2 regions of the Nonomuraea sp. NPDC052116 genome follow, and region 2 is predicted to be linked to the other one. Evidence: predicted binding sites of a transcription regulator. Region 2 holds the regulator's gene; the other holds the start of a gene.
The links. Region 2 encodes HrcA, which represses chaperone genes, less so after heat shock. Its sites were predicted from a motif close to TTGGCACTCTCNNNNNGAGAGTGCCAA; they were not measured.
Positions count from the first base shown of each region.

Region 1: groES (co-chaperone GroES) is a predicted target of HrcA. The motif match lies at 4,965-4,991, and genes of this name have one in related genera.

Region 1 covers NZ_JBFAWA010000005.1:407,591-415,013, reverse strand. The annotation lists gene rimI (ribosomal protein S18-alanine N-acetyltransferase) at 1-337, shown strand, start outside; gene tsaD (tRNA (adenosine(37)-N6)-threonylcarbamoyltransferase complex transferase subunit TsaD) at 330-1,361, shown strand; gene AB0L65_RS12180 (hypothetical protein) at 1,403-3,391, opposite strand; gene AB0L65_RS12175 (methyltransferase domain-containing protein) at 3,575-4,828, opposite strand; gene groES (co-chaperone GroES) at 5,078-5,392, shown strand; gene groL (chaperonin GroEL) at 5,466-7,085, shown strand; gene AB0L65_RS12160 (sialidase family protein) at 7,156-7,423, opposite strand, start outside.
Region 2 covers NZ_JBFAWA010000002.1:222,702-230,124, forward strand. The annotation lists gene AB0L65_RS03915 (SigE family RNA polymerase sigma factor) at 163-675, shown strand; gene AB0L65_RS03920 (hypothetical protein) at 672-1,322, shown strand; gene AB0L65_RS03925 (16S rRNA (uracil(1498)-N(3))-methyltransferase) at 1,329-2,054, opposite strand; gene dnaJ (molecular chaperone DnaJ) at 2,056-3,195, opposite strand; gene hrcA (heat-inducible transcriptional repressor HrcA) at 3,207-4,220, opposite strand; gene AB0L65_RS03940 (hypothetical protein) at 4,379-5,179, shown strand; gene AB0L65_RS03945 (DUF3097 domain-containing protein) at 5,197-6,003, shown strand; gene AB0L65_RS03950 (DUF4870 domain-containing protein) at 6,000-6,734, shown strand; gene hemW (radical SAM family heme chaperone HemW) at 6,731-7,423, opposite strand, start outside.

The sequences.
Region 1 (7,423 bases), on a different contig from region 2:
CGACATGCCGCGCTCGCGCCACTACGTGGTGGCCCTCGTGGACGGCGAGATCATCGGCTACGCCGGGCTCGCCGCCGCGGCGGACCAGGCCGACGTGCAGACCATCGCGGTGCTGGAGAAGCACCAGGGCACCGGCATCGGCGGCGCCCTGCTGACCGAGCTGCTGGCCGAGGCGGGCCGCAGGGGAGCGCGGGAGATCTTCCTGGAAGTACGCGCCGACAACCCGCGCGCGCAGGCCGTCTACCGGCATTACGGGTTCGAGGACATCGGCACCCGCCGCCGCTACTACGACGACGGCACCGACGCGATCATGATGAGAAGGAATCTTGATGACTGACGAACCACTGGTCCTGGGCATCGAGACCTCCTGCGACGAGACCGGCATCGGCATCGTCAGGGGCCACACCCTGCTGGCCAACACGATCGCCTCCAGCATGGAGGAGCACGCCCGCTACGGCGGCGTGGTGCCCGAGGTGGCCTCGCGCGCCCACCTGGAGGCCATGACGCCGACGGTGGAGGCCGCGCTGGCCGAGGCCGGCCTGAAGTTCTCCGACATCGACGCCATCGCCGTCACCGCGGGCCCGGGGCTGGCGGGGGCGCTGCTGGTGGGCGTGGCCGCCGCCAAGTCTTACGCGTTGGGCCTCGGCGTGCCCCTCTACGGTGTCAACCACCTGGCCGCCCACGTGGCCGTCGACCAGCTCGAACACGGGCCGCTGCCCAAGCCGTGCATCGCCCTGCTCGTGTCGGGCGGCCACTCCTCGCTGCTGCTCGTGCCCGACGTGGCTTCAGACGTGATCTCGCTCGGCTCGACGGTCGACGACGCGGCCGGCGAGGCGTTCGACAAGGTCGCGCGGGTGCTGGGGCTGCCGTTCCCCGGTGGGCCGCACATCGACCGGGCCGCGCGCGATGGCTCGGGCGCGGCGATCACGTTCCCGCGCGGCAAGATCGACGACGGGACGCTCGACTTCTCCTTCTCCGGGCTCAAGACGGCCGTGGCGCGCTGGGTCGAGGCCCGCGAGGCGTCCGGGCAGTCGATCCACGTGCCCGACGTGGCCGCCTCGTTCCAGGAGGCCGTGGTCGACGTGCTGACCCGCAAGGCACTTCAGGCGTGCCGGAAGTACGACGTGCACGACCTGCTGATCGGGGGCGGCGTGGCGGCCAACTCGCGGCTGCGCGCGCTGGCCCAGGAGCGGTGCGACGCGGCCGGCGTACGGCTGCGCGTGCCCCGCCCCGGGCTGTGCACCGACAACGGCGCGATGGTCGCCGCCCTGGGCTCCAACCTGGTCGCGGCCGGGATCACGCCGTCGACGCTGGAGATCCCCGCCGACTCCTCGCTGCCGATCACGACCGTTCACGTGTGAGGGCCGTGCCGTCATCGACGGCACGGCCCCTGAGGTGAGTCCTAGTCCTTGGCCCTGGTGGGGCGCAGGAGGGCCTCGGCCAGGGCCAGCATGGTCTCCTCCAGGGCGCCCAGGCGCTTGGTGAGGTCGTCGGTCGCGGGCTGGACGATGCCGGTGACCGTCTCCGTGAGCTGGTCGCGGTCGGGACGCGCCGTGACGAGCTCGGTGAGCGCGCTCGCGGCGGCGGTCAGGCGCTCGGCCTGGTCTCCGGCGTGCGCCTGGAGCAGCTCGCTCTGGCCCGCCAGGGCCTCGGGGAGGCGGCCCACGCGCTCGCTGACGGTCTCGATGCGGTCGTCGACGGACTCCAGGTGCGCGCTGGCCTGCTCGGCGCGCGTGGCCAGGCCGTTGAGGTGGGTGTCGAGCCCGTTGAAGCGGGTGTCGAGGCCGTCGAACCGGCTGCCCAGGTGCTCCTCGGCCTCGACCAGGCGCTCGTCGACGGAGTCGATCTGGGTGTCGAGCTTGTTGAAGCGGCCCTCGTTGCGCGTGGACAGCTCGCCGAGGCGCTGGTCCGAGGTGGCCATGCGCTCGTCGAGGGCGCCGAAACGGGCGTCGATGCGTACGTCGAGCGCGTCGAACCTGTCGTCGTGGCGCCCGAGGTGGCCGTCCACGGTGCCCAGCCGCTTGTCCACGCCGCCGAGCTGGTTGTCCACGGACAGGAGCCGCTTGTCGACGCCGGCCATCCTGCCGTCGAGGCCGTCGAGCCTGGTGTCGATGTCGGCCAGGCACTCGTCGGCCGACTCCAGGCGGCTGTCGAACCCCGTGAGCCGCGAGTCGAGCCCCGTGAGCCTGCCCTCGACCCGGTCGAGCCGGGCGTCCACGCCGCTGAGGCGGGCGCTCAGGCGCTGCTCGCTCTCGCCGAGCTGGATGGCGAGGTGTTGGTCGGTCTCGTCGAGCCTGGTGGCGAGGCGCAGCTCGACGTCGGACAGGCGGCTGCCGAGCTGCTCGTCGGACTCCTTGAGGCGGCTGGCCAGCCGCTCGTCCGCCTCGACGAGGCTGGTGGCCAGGCGCTGGTCGGTCTCGTCCATCCGGGCGGTCAGCCGCAGGCCGGTCTGGTCGATCCGGTCGGACAGCCGCTGGTCGGTCTCGTCGAGCCGGTCGGAGAGCCGCTCTTCGGTCTGGTCGAGGCGGTCGGACAGTCGCTGGTCGCTCTCGCCGAGGCGGACCGTCAGCTGCTGGTCCGTCTCGTCGAGCCGGGTCGTCAGTCGCCGGTCGGTCTCGTCAAGGCGGTCGGAGAGCCGCTGGTCGGTGTCGTCGAGGCGGGTCGTGAGGCGCTGGTCGGCCTCGACGAGCCGCGTGGTCAGCCGCTGGTCCGTCTCGTCCATCCGGACGGCGAGCTGCTTGTCCTGGGCGCTCAGCCGGGCGGTGAGGTGCTCCGACAGGTCGCCGACCGCGACCTCGACCCGGTCGGTGCGGGTGGTCAGGTCGGCCATCGACTTGTCGAGCCTGGTGAAGCGGCTCGCGGCGGCCTCCATGCTGCTGTTGAGCGTGGCCAGCGTGGCGGCGAAGTCGGACATCCCCTTCGTGAGGCCGTCCGTGCTGTCGAGCACCGTCTGCAGGCGGGTGAGCGCCTCGTCCACACCCTCGCCCATGGTGCCCAGGTCGGCCCGCAGGCCGGGCAGGTCGGCCACCGGGGCGACGCGGGCGTCCACGTCTCCGATCCGCTCCCCGACGGCGTCCACGTGGTCGCGTACCGCCTCGACGTGCTGAGCCAGCCCCTCCGCCCACATCGGCGGCTTGGCGGTGATGTCGTCGAGCCGCCCGCTGACCGCCTGCAGCGTGCCGCTGAGGCCGCCGAGCTCGCGCTCGCGCACCTCGCGCAGCAGCCACTCCATGCCTTCGAGCCGTTGGCGGATCTCGTCCAGCACCGCCCCCTGCGTGCGCTGCTCGTACACATGATCCTGCGAGGCGCGCGCCAGCAGGTCCCGCATCCTCTCGGAGATGCCGGACTGGCCTCCTGCCTGGAGAAGGGTGGTGTGGTTGGAATGGTCCACCGAAAGCTCCTTTGGCTCGCCGACGGTCTGCCGCGCAGCGGTGGGATATAGGTCGATTTTCAGATGAACGAGCGGGAACGCGGAAAACCGCAGGGGAGAACTCCCGTCCGCCAACCTTAGCCTCTCGATCAAGGTCCGTCAGGGGTGAAGTGAAAGATCGAGGTTAACGGCAGAATGACCGGTTCAGGCAGGTGGAGAGGTGTCGCAGATGATGACCGATGGCTTATCGATGATTCGGGTAAGGATGATAGTTGCCGATTTTTCGCCATTTAGGCGGAGATCTGAGCGGAGGCGCTCGATGTCGACGGCGGAGGCGCGCTTCTTGATGGTGACATTTCCGACTTGTCGCTCACGGAGGGCGGCGCGCAGCTTTTTCCCGGAAAAGGGGAGAACGTCCTCTACTTCATATCTGGCCGCCCATGGGGTGTCGATCGGGTCGTCACCGGTGATGTAGGCGATCATCGGGTCGAGCAGGCGTCCGTTCACGATTTCCGACACCTCGCCCACGAGGTGCGCCCGGATGGCCGCGCCGTCCGGCTCGTAGACGTACCTGCCGACCGGGCCGACGGCGGCCTCGGCGCCCGTGGCGGTCAGCGTGTGGCCGCCGGGCAGCAGGGTGGCGCGGCGGCCCGCTCCCTCCTGGCCGGTCCAGAGGGCGGCCTCCTTGACCTCGCCCTTGTACGAGACCCACTCGGCCTCGGCGCCTCCGGGGATGAACTCGTACGGGATGCCCGGGGCGACCTTGACGCACGCCCGGGAGGCTCTGGCGACCAGGTCGAGCACCACCGGCCAGGGCGGGGAGTAGGCAATGGGGTCGAACGTCCTGCCCCGGCTCGTCCGCCTGGCGGGGTCGGCGAAGAGCACGTCGTACTCCTCCGGCCGGACCTCGGCCGCGTCCCCCACGGACACCGTCACCCTGTCGGCCAGCCCGAGCGCGTCGGCGTTGGCCCTGGCCACGGCGACGGTCAGCGGGTCGGTGTCCACGGCGGCCACGGTGCAGCCGGCGCGGGCCAGCGCGAGGAAGTCGCCGCCGACGCCGCAGCAGGCGTCCACGACCCTCAGCCCACGCCTGAGCCCGCGCGGGGGCACGTCCGGTCCGTGCAGGGGTGCGTCCGCGACGCCGAGCTCGTGCGGGGGCGCGTCCGCCTGTGTCCCGGCGGTCAGGCGGCGGGCGCGGTGCTCGGCGACCTCCGTCCGCGTGGACTGCTCCAGGCCGTGCGGCGTGAAGTACATCCGCCCGGCGTCCTCGCCGAACTTGGCCCTGGCACGCTCCCGCAGCCCCGCCTGGGTGAGCGCCGCGGAGGTCAGCGCGGCGTCGTACGTCTTGCGCAGCCTCGTGGCGGCGGCCACCGGATCCGTGCCCACCAGCTCCACGGCCTCCGCGAGCGCGCGCTGCCCGCGCGGTGTCAGCAACTCGTCGAAGGCGTCAAGGTCCACATCACCCGACGTTAGTGCCACGTCCGACCCGGTCGGACCATGGGCGTACCGTATCCAGAGGGGGCGGATTCGGTCTGATCGCTCTCAGCAGACGCGTTCGTGTTGACTGTCAAGCCCCTCTTGCATATGTTTCCTGTTGGCACTCTCCCCTTGAGAGTGCCAACGTGCGACGAGGCAGGTCTGACACCCGCGACGGCAGGCCCAGCTGGTCGCCTCTTCTAGATCATTCAAATCTGAAGGGGAGGTCCGATCGTGACGACCGCCACCAAGGTTCCCGTTAAGCCGCTCGGCGACCGCATTGTGGTTCAGCCGCTTGAGGCCGAGCAGACCACCGCTTCCGGCCTGGTCATCCCGGACACCGCCAAGGAGAAGCCGCAAGAGGGCAAGGTCCTCGCGGTGGGCCCCGGCAACTGGGATGAGGACGGCGACAAGCGGATTCCGCTCGACGTCTCTGAGGGCGACATCGTCCTCTACAGCAAGTACGGCGGCACCGAGGTCAAGTACGGCGGCGAGGAGTACCTCGTGCTCTCCGCCCGCGACGTTCTCGCGATCATCGAGAAGTAAGCCGGATGTGTCGAGCCCCGGGCGCTCTTGAGGGCGGCCGGGGCTTTCGACGCTAGGAGAGGACTTTCAAACAATGGCGAAGATCCTGGAGTTCGACGAGGATGCCCGCCGCGCGCTCGAGCGCGGTGTGAACGCCCTCGCCGACGCCGTGAAGGTAACCCTCGGCCCGCGCGGCCGCAACGTCGTCATCGACAAGAAGTTCGGTGCGCCGACGATCACGAACGACGGTGTGACCATCGCTCGTGAGATCGAGCTGGAAGAGCGCTACGAAAACCTCGGCGCCCAGCTCGCCAAGGAAGTTGCCACCAAGACCAACGACATCGCGGGTGACGGCACCACCACCGCCACCGTGCTGGCCCAGGCCATGGTCCGCGAGGGCCTGCGCAACGTGGCCGCCGGCGCCTCGCCGCTGTCGCTCAAGCGCGGCATCGACAAGGCCGCCAAGGCGATCAGCGACAAGCTGCTCGACAGCGCCCGCGAGGTCGCCGACAAGAAGGAGATCGCCAACGTCGCGACGATCTCCGCCCAGGACGCGCAGATCGGCGACCTGATCGCCGAGGCGTTCGACAAGGTGGGCAAGGACGGTGTCCTCACCGTCGAAGAGTCCAACGCCATGGGCATGGAGCTCGAGTTCACCGAGGGCATGCAGTTCGACAAGGGCTACGTGTCGCAGTACATGGTGACCGACCCCGAGCGGATGGAGTCCGTCCTCGAGGACGCCTACATCCTGATCAACCAGGGCAAGATCGCCTCCATCGCGGACTTCCTGCCGCTGCTGGAGCAGATCGCCCAGACGAAGAAGCCGCTGCTCGTGATCGCCGAGGACGTCGAGGGCGAGGCCCTGGCCGTCCTGGTCACCAACAAGATCCGCGGCACCTTCACCTCCGTGGCCGTCAAGGCCCCGGGCTTCGGCGACCGCCGCAAGGCCATGCTGCAGGACATCGCCACCCTCACCGGTGGCCAGGTCGTCAGCGAGGAGGTCGGCCTCAAGCTGGAGCACGTCGGTCTCGAGGTGCTCGGCACGGCCCGCCGCGTCGTCGTCACGAAGGACAACACCACCATCGTCGACGGCGCCGGTGACCCGCAGGCCATCGAGGACCGCGTCAAGGAGATCAAGCTCGCCATCGAGCAGTCCGACTCCGACTGGGACCGCGAGAAGCTGCAGGAGCGCCTGGCCAAGCTCGCCGGCGGTGTGTGCGTGCTGCGCGTCGGCGCCGCCACCGAGGTGGAGCTGAAGGAGAAGAAGCACCGCCTCGAGGACGCGATCTCCGCGACGCGCGCCGCGATCGAGGAGGGCATCGTCTCCGGCGGTGGCTCCGCGCTGATCCACGTCTCCAAGACTCTCGACGACCTCGGCCTGACGGGCGACGAGGCCACGGGTGTCGGCGTCGTGCGCCGCGCCCTGGTCGAGCCGGCCCGCTGGATCGCCGAGAACGCCGGTCTCGAGGGCTACGTGGTGACGCACAAGGTCGCCGAGCTGGAGGCCGGTCACGGCCTCAACGCCGCGACCGGCGAATACGGCGACCTGATCGCGCAGGGCGTCATCGACCCGGTCAAGGTCACGCGTTCGGCCGTCCAGAACGCCGCGTCGATCGCGGGCATGCTCCTCACGACCGAGGCGCTCGTAGTGGACAAGCCCGAGGAGGAGGCCCCCGCCGCCGGCGCGGGCCACGGTCACGGCCACGGCCACTGACCCGGCTCTTCTCTCGCCACGGCCCGCACACCCGAAAGGGTTGCGGGCCGTTCGGCGTTCCTGGGGCGGTTCAGCGCAGGCCGATCGCGCTCTCCCAGAACCAGTTCCAGCGGATCTCGTCCCGGAAGCGGTTCACGCCCGCCTCGTACAGGACGCCGATCGCGCCGTTGCCGAGGAGCGCCATGTCGGAATATCCGGCGTGGTCGCCGTCGATCCTCACCCCCGCGTTGTTGGTGGAGCTGTCATAGTTCCGCCAGGTCGCGCCCTCATCGAAGGACGAGCGCACGTTCATGCCCACCGGGTTGTTGTCGGTCTTCGGCGTGGCGGGCGCGGAGAGC
Region 2 (7,423 bases):
GAGACGATTCAGGGTCGGGCGAGCGCCACCTGGCGAGGACACGACTGGGTAATGCACCCTAAGGAACCGGGGAAACCTCAAGAACCGGAAGAGCGTAAACCCTCTGGGAAGGCCGCGCGTCCCACTGATGTGACCACCGAAACCCTTCTGGCCGACAGGTCGATGGGGGCGGTGCCGGTCGGGTGGGATGCCGACATGGCCGTGACCGCGCTCTACAGCGCGCATTTTCGGTCGTTGGTGCGTCTTGCCGTGTTGCTGGTGCGAGACATAGCAACAGCCGAGGAAGTCGTGCAGGATGCGTTCGTCGCCATTCATGGCGCCTGGCGCAGGCTGCGCGACCCCGACAAGGCACTGGCCTACCTCCGTCAATCCGTCGTCAACCGGTCCCGTTCCGTGCTGCGTCACCGCGCGGTCGTCGAGAAGTACGCTCCCAAGGGTCTGCCGGACGCCCCGAGCGCCGAGAACGGCGCGATCGGCGAGCTGGAACGCTCCGCCGTCATCGAGGCGTTACGGGCCCTGCCGACCCGACAGAGAGAAGCACTGGTTCTGCGGTACTACGGTGATCTGTCCGAAGCTGAGATAGCCCACGCGATGGGCATCAGCAAGGGCGCGGTCAAGAGCCACACCGCACGTGGCATGGCCGCCTTGCGATCCGTTCTGGAGAAAATGTCATGACCCAGCCCCCCGACGAGCACGGAGATCTCCTGCGCCGTGCGCTCCGCGCGGAGGCGGACGCGGTCGTGCCCTCGCCGGACGGACTGGAGATCATCCGCACCCGCATCGAGCGGCGCGGCGTCCGCAATCTGTTCTGGTGGCGAGCGGGCGCGGCCGCCGCCAGCGCCCTCCTGGTGGCGGGAACGATCGTGATGGCCGTTCCCAGCCTGCGCTCGCAGATCATCGACCAGCCCGCCAAGTGGGTGGACAGCGAGACGACCTCCAAGGTGCCGTCCAACTCCTCCACCACCCGCTCCCAGGAGCCGCCGCCCAGGCAGCCGACCAGCCACGACCAGCACCCGGTGGGGATCCCCGAGATCCCCTCCAAGAGCCCGACGCCCCGGCCCACGAAGAGGGCCGAATCGACCACCAGGCCCTCGCCGACCCCCACTCCCACGACGACCGAGTGCCCGTCGCCCCTGGCCGAGCAGGCCGAGCCGCCGTCCGACTGCCCCACGGTCTCGCCGACCCCGACGCCGTCGTCATCGGTGGAGGAGACCCTGCAGCCCACGACGTGCCCGGCCGACGAGTGCCCGCCCGACGACATCACCGACAGTCCGACCGACGTGACCAGCCCGTTGGTGGACGCCTCTCACACGACGCCCTGAAAGGCCCTACCAGCGTCCGGTACGCGTGAGCAGCACCGAGGCCGCCGCCACCCCTGCCGTGGACGTACGCAGCACCGTGGGCCCCAGCAGCACGGACACCGCCCCTGCCGCCCGGAACCCGGCCAGTTCGTCGTCCGAGACGCCCCCTTCGGGCCCCACGACCACCACGATGTCGCCCGACGCGGGCAGCGCCACGCCGGACAGCGGCTCGGCCGCCTCCTCGTGCAGCACCAGCCCCAGCGCCGCGCCAGCCAGCAGTTTGTCGACCTGCGCGGTGGTGGCGGGCTCCGTCACCTCGGGAAGGTGGAACCTGCGGGCCTGCTTGCCCGCCTCACGAGCCGTCGAGCGCCACTTGTGCAGCCCCTTGGCGACCTTGTCGCCCTTCCACTGGGTGATGCTGCGCGAGGCGGCCCAGGGCACGATGACGTCCACGCCCGCCTCGGTCATCATCTCGACGGCCAGCTCGCCCCGGTCGCCCTTGGGCAGCCCCTGGACGACGACCAGCCGCGGCCGCGGCGGCTCGACCTCGTAGCGGCGCAGGACGTCGAGCCTCAGCGCGTCCTTGAGGACCTCGCGTACGACGCACTCGGCGACCGCGCCGGCGCCGTCCGTCAGATCGATCCGCTCACCGGCCCGCAGGCGCCGCACGGAGGCCGCGTGGCGCCCCTCCGGGCCGCCGAGCGTCAGCTCGGGGCCGTCCAGCTCCTGCGACAGGAACACCGGGACGGTCACGTCACCTGCCGTTGAAGGCGTCGCGCAGCCGCGAGAAGAAGCCCTGCTGACCGGGCGCGAACTTGCCCGGCGGCCGCTCCTCGCCCCGCTGCTTGGCCAGCTCGCGCAGCAGCTCCTCCTGCGCGGGCTCGAGGCGGGTCGGGGTCTCGACGTTGACGTGGATCAGCAGGTCGCCGCGGCCGGACTCGTTGAGCCGCTGCACGCCCCGCCCGAACATGGTGATGACCTGGCCCGACTGCGTGCCGGGGCGGACGTCGACCTCCTCCGAGCCGTCGAGCGTCTCGACCGCCAGGATGGTGCCGAGCGCGGCCGCCGTCATCGGGATCTGCACGGTGCAGTGGAGGTCGTCGCCGCGCCGCTCGAAGATCTCGTGGGCACGCTCGACGATCTCGAGGAACAGGTCTCCGGGCGGGCCGCCGCCGGGGCCGACCTCACCCTCGCCGGCGAGCTGGATGTGGGTGCCGTCCTCGACGCCCGCGGGGATGCGGACCTTGATCGTACGGCGGGTGCGCACCCGGCCGTCGCCGGAGCACTCCTGGCAGGGGTGGCGGATGATGGTGCCGAAACCGCCGCACTGCGGGCACGGCCGCGAGGTCATGACCTGGCCCAGGAACGAGCGGGTGACCTGGGAGATCTCGCCGCGCCCGTTGCACATGTCGCAGGTGTCGGGGTGGGTGCCGGCCGCCGTGCCGGCCCCGTGGCAGACCTCGCAGAGCACGGCCGTGTCGACGACCAGCTCACGCGTGGTGCCGAACGCCGTCTCGCGCAGGTCGAGCTCGACCCGGATGGTGGCGTTGCGTCCCCTGCGGGCACGCGAGCGCGGCCCCCTGGCGCCGGCCGCGGTGCCGAAGAACGCGTCCATGATGTCGCTGAAGGGGAAGCCCGCTCCGAAGCCGCCGGCGCCCGCGCCTGCTCCGGCGCCGCCGAAGGGGTCGCCACCCAGGTCGTACATCTGGCGCTTGTTCGGGTCGGACAGCACCTCGTAGGCCTGCGTGATCTCCTTGAACCGCTCCTGGGTCTCAGGATCGGGGTTCACGTCGGGATGCAGCTCGCGGGCAAGTCGGCGATAAGCCTTCTTGATCTCGTCCTGACTGGCGTCACGGCGCACCCCGAGGGTGGCGTAATAGTCGCTGTTTGCCACTTATCGACCTCTTATGATGCAGCCAGGATCTGGCTGACGTAGCGTGCCACCGCGCGCACGGCTCCCATCGTCACTGGGTAGTCCATCCTCGTGGGCCCCAACACCCCGAGCCGGGCCAGTTGGTTGTCGCCTGAACCGTATCCGGTCGCGACTATGGATGTCCCCCGCAGATAGGGGTTTTCGGAGCCGATGCGCACGGTGAGCGCGGACGGTGTGTCTGCGGATGTCTCGCCGAGCAGCCTCATGAGCACGACCTGCTCCTCCAGCGCCTCGAGCACGTCGCGCAGGCCGATCGAGAAGTCGGCGCCCGCGAGGTTGGCCGCGCCGGCGAACACGATCTTCTCGTCGTGCCGCTCGACCAGCGTCTCCAGCAGCACCGACAGGATCGTCGCCACCACCGGGCGGTCTTCGAGAGGGAGCCGCTCGGGCAGGTCGGCGACCAGCTCGGGCACGTTGCTCAGGCCGCAGCCGTCGAGGCAGGCGTTGAGGACCGCGCGCAGGTGGGCGATGCGGGTGTCCTCCACCACCTCGGGCAGCTCGATGACGCGCTGCTCGACGCGGCCGGTGTTGGTGATCAGCACGAGCATGACCCGCCGGTCGTTCAGCGGCACCAGCTCGACGTGCCTGACCGTCGAACGCGTCAGCGTCGGGTATTGCACCACCGCCACCTGCCTGGTCAGCTGCGCGAGCAGCCGGACCGTGCGGGTGACCACGTCGTCGAGGTCGACCGCACCGGCCAGGAACGTCTCGATGGCCCTGCGCTCGGCCCCGGACAGGGGCTTGACCTGCGAGAGCCGGTCGACGAACAGCCGATAGCCCTTGTCGGTCGGCACGCGGCCGGCGCTGGTGTGGGGTTGGGTGATGTAGCCCTCCTCCTCCAGCGCGGCCATGTCGTTCCTGACCGTCGCCGGGGAGACTTTCAGGTTGTGGCGCTCGGCGAGCGCCTTGGAGCCCACCGGTTCGTTGGTGGACACGTAGTCTTCGACAATGGCGCGGAGCACCGCCAGCTTCCGATCGTCGAGCACGTGCTCACCTCCTGCCTCTGACATCCAGGGAACGCAACCATCTAGCACTCTGCATTCCTGAGTGCCAAGTGTACGGCTCTCATCCACAAGGTGCGATAACACAAGGTCGCAACCAGGCTCCTAGCTTCTTACAAGGGGCAAGTACCACACTTGCCGACATGAGCGACAACTCCCCGCCTCCGCCGTATGGGCCCCAGCCCGGCTCCCAGCCGGGTTACGGCCCCCAGCCCGGGTCCCAGCCCGGCTACGGCCCTCAGCCCGGGTCTCAGCCCGGCTACGGCCAGCCACCGCCCCAGTACGGGCCGCCGCCGCAGTACGGGCCTCCGCCTCAGTACGGCCCGCTGCCCCAATACGGCCCACCTCCTCAGTACGGACAGTACGGCCAACAACCCCAATTCCCCGCACGAATCGACTCGAAAGCCATCAAACCGCGACTTTGGTGGATCGGGCTCGTCTGGGGCATCGCCGTGGTCTGCACCATCGCAGGCGTCGTCCTGTTCGCCACGGGCATCGTCAGCAGCGTCAGCAACATAGCCCCCACCAGGACGTTCGCGTCCGGCGAAACCGTGACGGTGCCGATCGACCCGGCGAACAAACCCGCCGTCTACCTATCCAGCGACACCGCCGTCCACTACGAGTGCCAGATCACCAACGGAGCCAGGCTCGCCAAGACCACCGGCACGCAGACGGTCACGTCCGGGTCCGTCAAGTGGGAGCAGATCCTCGTGATCAACGCGCCCACCAGGGGCGACTACCAGCTGTCCTGCACCACCCAGGAGCAGGCCGACGTGCGGTACGGCGTGGGCCGCGAGCTGACCGCGGCCGCGGGCGGCATCGCCGGCGGGGTCATGGCGCTCATCCTGATCCCCGGGGCGGGACTGCTCATCGCCATCGCCGGCACCATCATCGTGCTGGTCCGCCGCAGCGGCGCGCGCAAGCGCCTTGCGGTCGGCGGGTGATTTGCTACGGTCCCCGTGTGTACGAGGGCGATGTGCTGGCGGGGAATTGGCGGCGGCCGGGCAAGGGCAAGATCCCGAAAGTGGCGGCCGAGCTGGACCTCGTCGTGGAGGACGCCGACAGCGGCTTCTGCGGCGCGGTGGTGGCCTGTGACAAGGAGGCCGTCACGCTCGAAGACCGGTTCGGCAAGCGCCGGCTGTTCCCGCTCGCGCCCGCCGCGTTCCTGCTGGAGGGCAAGCCCGTGACGCTGGTACGCCCGTCGGCGGCCCCTGCGGGACCCAGGCGCAGCGCGTCGGGCTCGATCGCCGTGGAGGGGCTGCGGGCGAGGGTCGCCCGGGAGAGTCGCATCTACGTGGAGGGCGTGCACGACGCCGCCCTGGTGGAGAAGATCTGGGGCCATGACCTGCGGGTCGAGGGGGTCGTGGTCGAATACCTGGAGGGCGTGGACCATCTGCCGGCCATCGTGGCGGAGTTCGGCCCGGAGCCGGAGCGCCGGCTGGGGGTGCTGGTGGACCACCTCGTGCCGGGCTCCAAGGAGAGCAGGATCGCGGCCGAGATCACCTCGCCGGACGTGCTCGTCGTGGGGCATCCGTACATCGACATCTGGCAGGCGGTCAAGCCGTCCGTGCTGCGCATTCCCGCCTGGCCCGCGGTGCCGCGCGGAGTGCCGTGGAAAGAGGGCGTCATCGCGGCCCTGGGCTGGCGCATGGAGCCCGCGGAGGCGTGGCGGCGGATCCTCGGGGCCGTCTCCACGTACACAGACCTGGAGCCGGAACTGCTCGGCCGGGTCGAGGAACTGATCGACTTCGTTACGGAGGCATCATGAGCCAGGACCCGCCGCAACCGCCGCCGGACGACGACGCCACCCGCTTCGTCCCCCCGTCGAGCATCCCGCCCAGCCAGGGCTCCGGCCCCCAGCAGCCCGGGTCACAGCCCGGCGTTTACGGACAGCAGCCCGGCTCCGAGCCCCATTACGGCCAGCCGGGGTACGGCCAGCAGCCAGGATCCCAGCCCGGCTACGGCCAACCGGCGTACGGGCAACCCGGCTACGGCCAGCCTGGTCACGGCCAGCCCGGCTACGGACAACCGGGCTACGGCCAGCCCGGTTATGGCCAGCAGTCCCCGGGTTACGGCCCTCCCCCGCCCGGTTACGGCTCCGCGCCGCAGCCGCCCGGCTACGGCTACGGCTACGGCGCGCCCGGCGAGCCGTACGTCCCCGGCAGGTTCGGCCCCCGCCCGGGCACCGACGACACCACCATGGCGATGCTCTCGCACCTGCTCGGCCTGGTGGTCTCCTGGGTCGGCCCGATGATCATCTACCTGATGAAGAAGGACGAGTCCCCCTACGTCAGGGATCAGGCGGCGGAGGCGCTCAACTTCCAGATCACGATGTTCATCGGCTACGTCATCTCGGGCATCCTGACGATCATCTTCATCGGCCTGCTCCTGCTGCCGGTCGTCTGGATCCTGTCCCTGATCTTCCACATCCAGGCCGCCATGGCCACCAGCAAGGGCGAGAGGTACCGCTACCCGTTCGCCGTCCGCCTGATCACCTAGACCAGCAGATCCCTGATCAGCGCGTCGGCCAGCAGCCGCCCCTGGAGCGTGAGCACCATGAGGCCCGACCTGAACGGCCCGGGCTCCAGCAGGCCGCGCGCCAGCGCGCTCGCCACGGCCGGGCGCGCGTCCGGGGACACCTCGGCCAGCGGGTAGCCGGACGAAAGCCGCAGCTCCAGCATCAGCCGCTCGGCCGCCCGGTCGTCGTCGCCGAGCACCTCGCGCGCGTGGGCGGGCGATGTGCCCGCGGCCAGCCGCTGGGCGTAGGCAGCAGGGTGCTTGACGTTCCACCAGCGGGTGCCGCCGACGTGGCTGTGGGCGCCGGGTCCGGCGGCCCACCAGTCGCCGCCGGTCCAGTAGAGCAGGTTGTGGCGGCAGCGGGCCCGGTCGGACGTGGCCCAGTTGGACACCTCGTACCAGTCGAACCCGGCCTGGGACAGCAGCTCGTCGGCGATCAGGTAGCGGTCGGCGGCCACGTCGTCGTCGGGCATGGGCAGCTCGCCGCGCCGGATCCTGGCCGCCAGCCTGGTGCCCTCCTCGACGATCAGCGAGTACGCCGACACGTGGTCGGGCCCGGCCTCGATCGCGGCGGCCAGCGAGGCCCGCCAGTCGTCGTCGGACTCGCCGGGCGTGCTGTAGATCAGGTCGAGGTTGACGTGCTCGAACCCGGCCTGCCTAGCCTCCTTGAC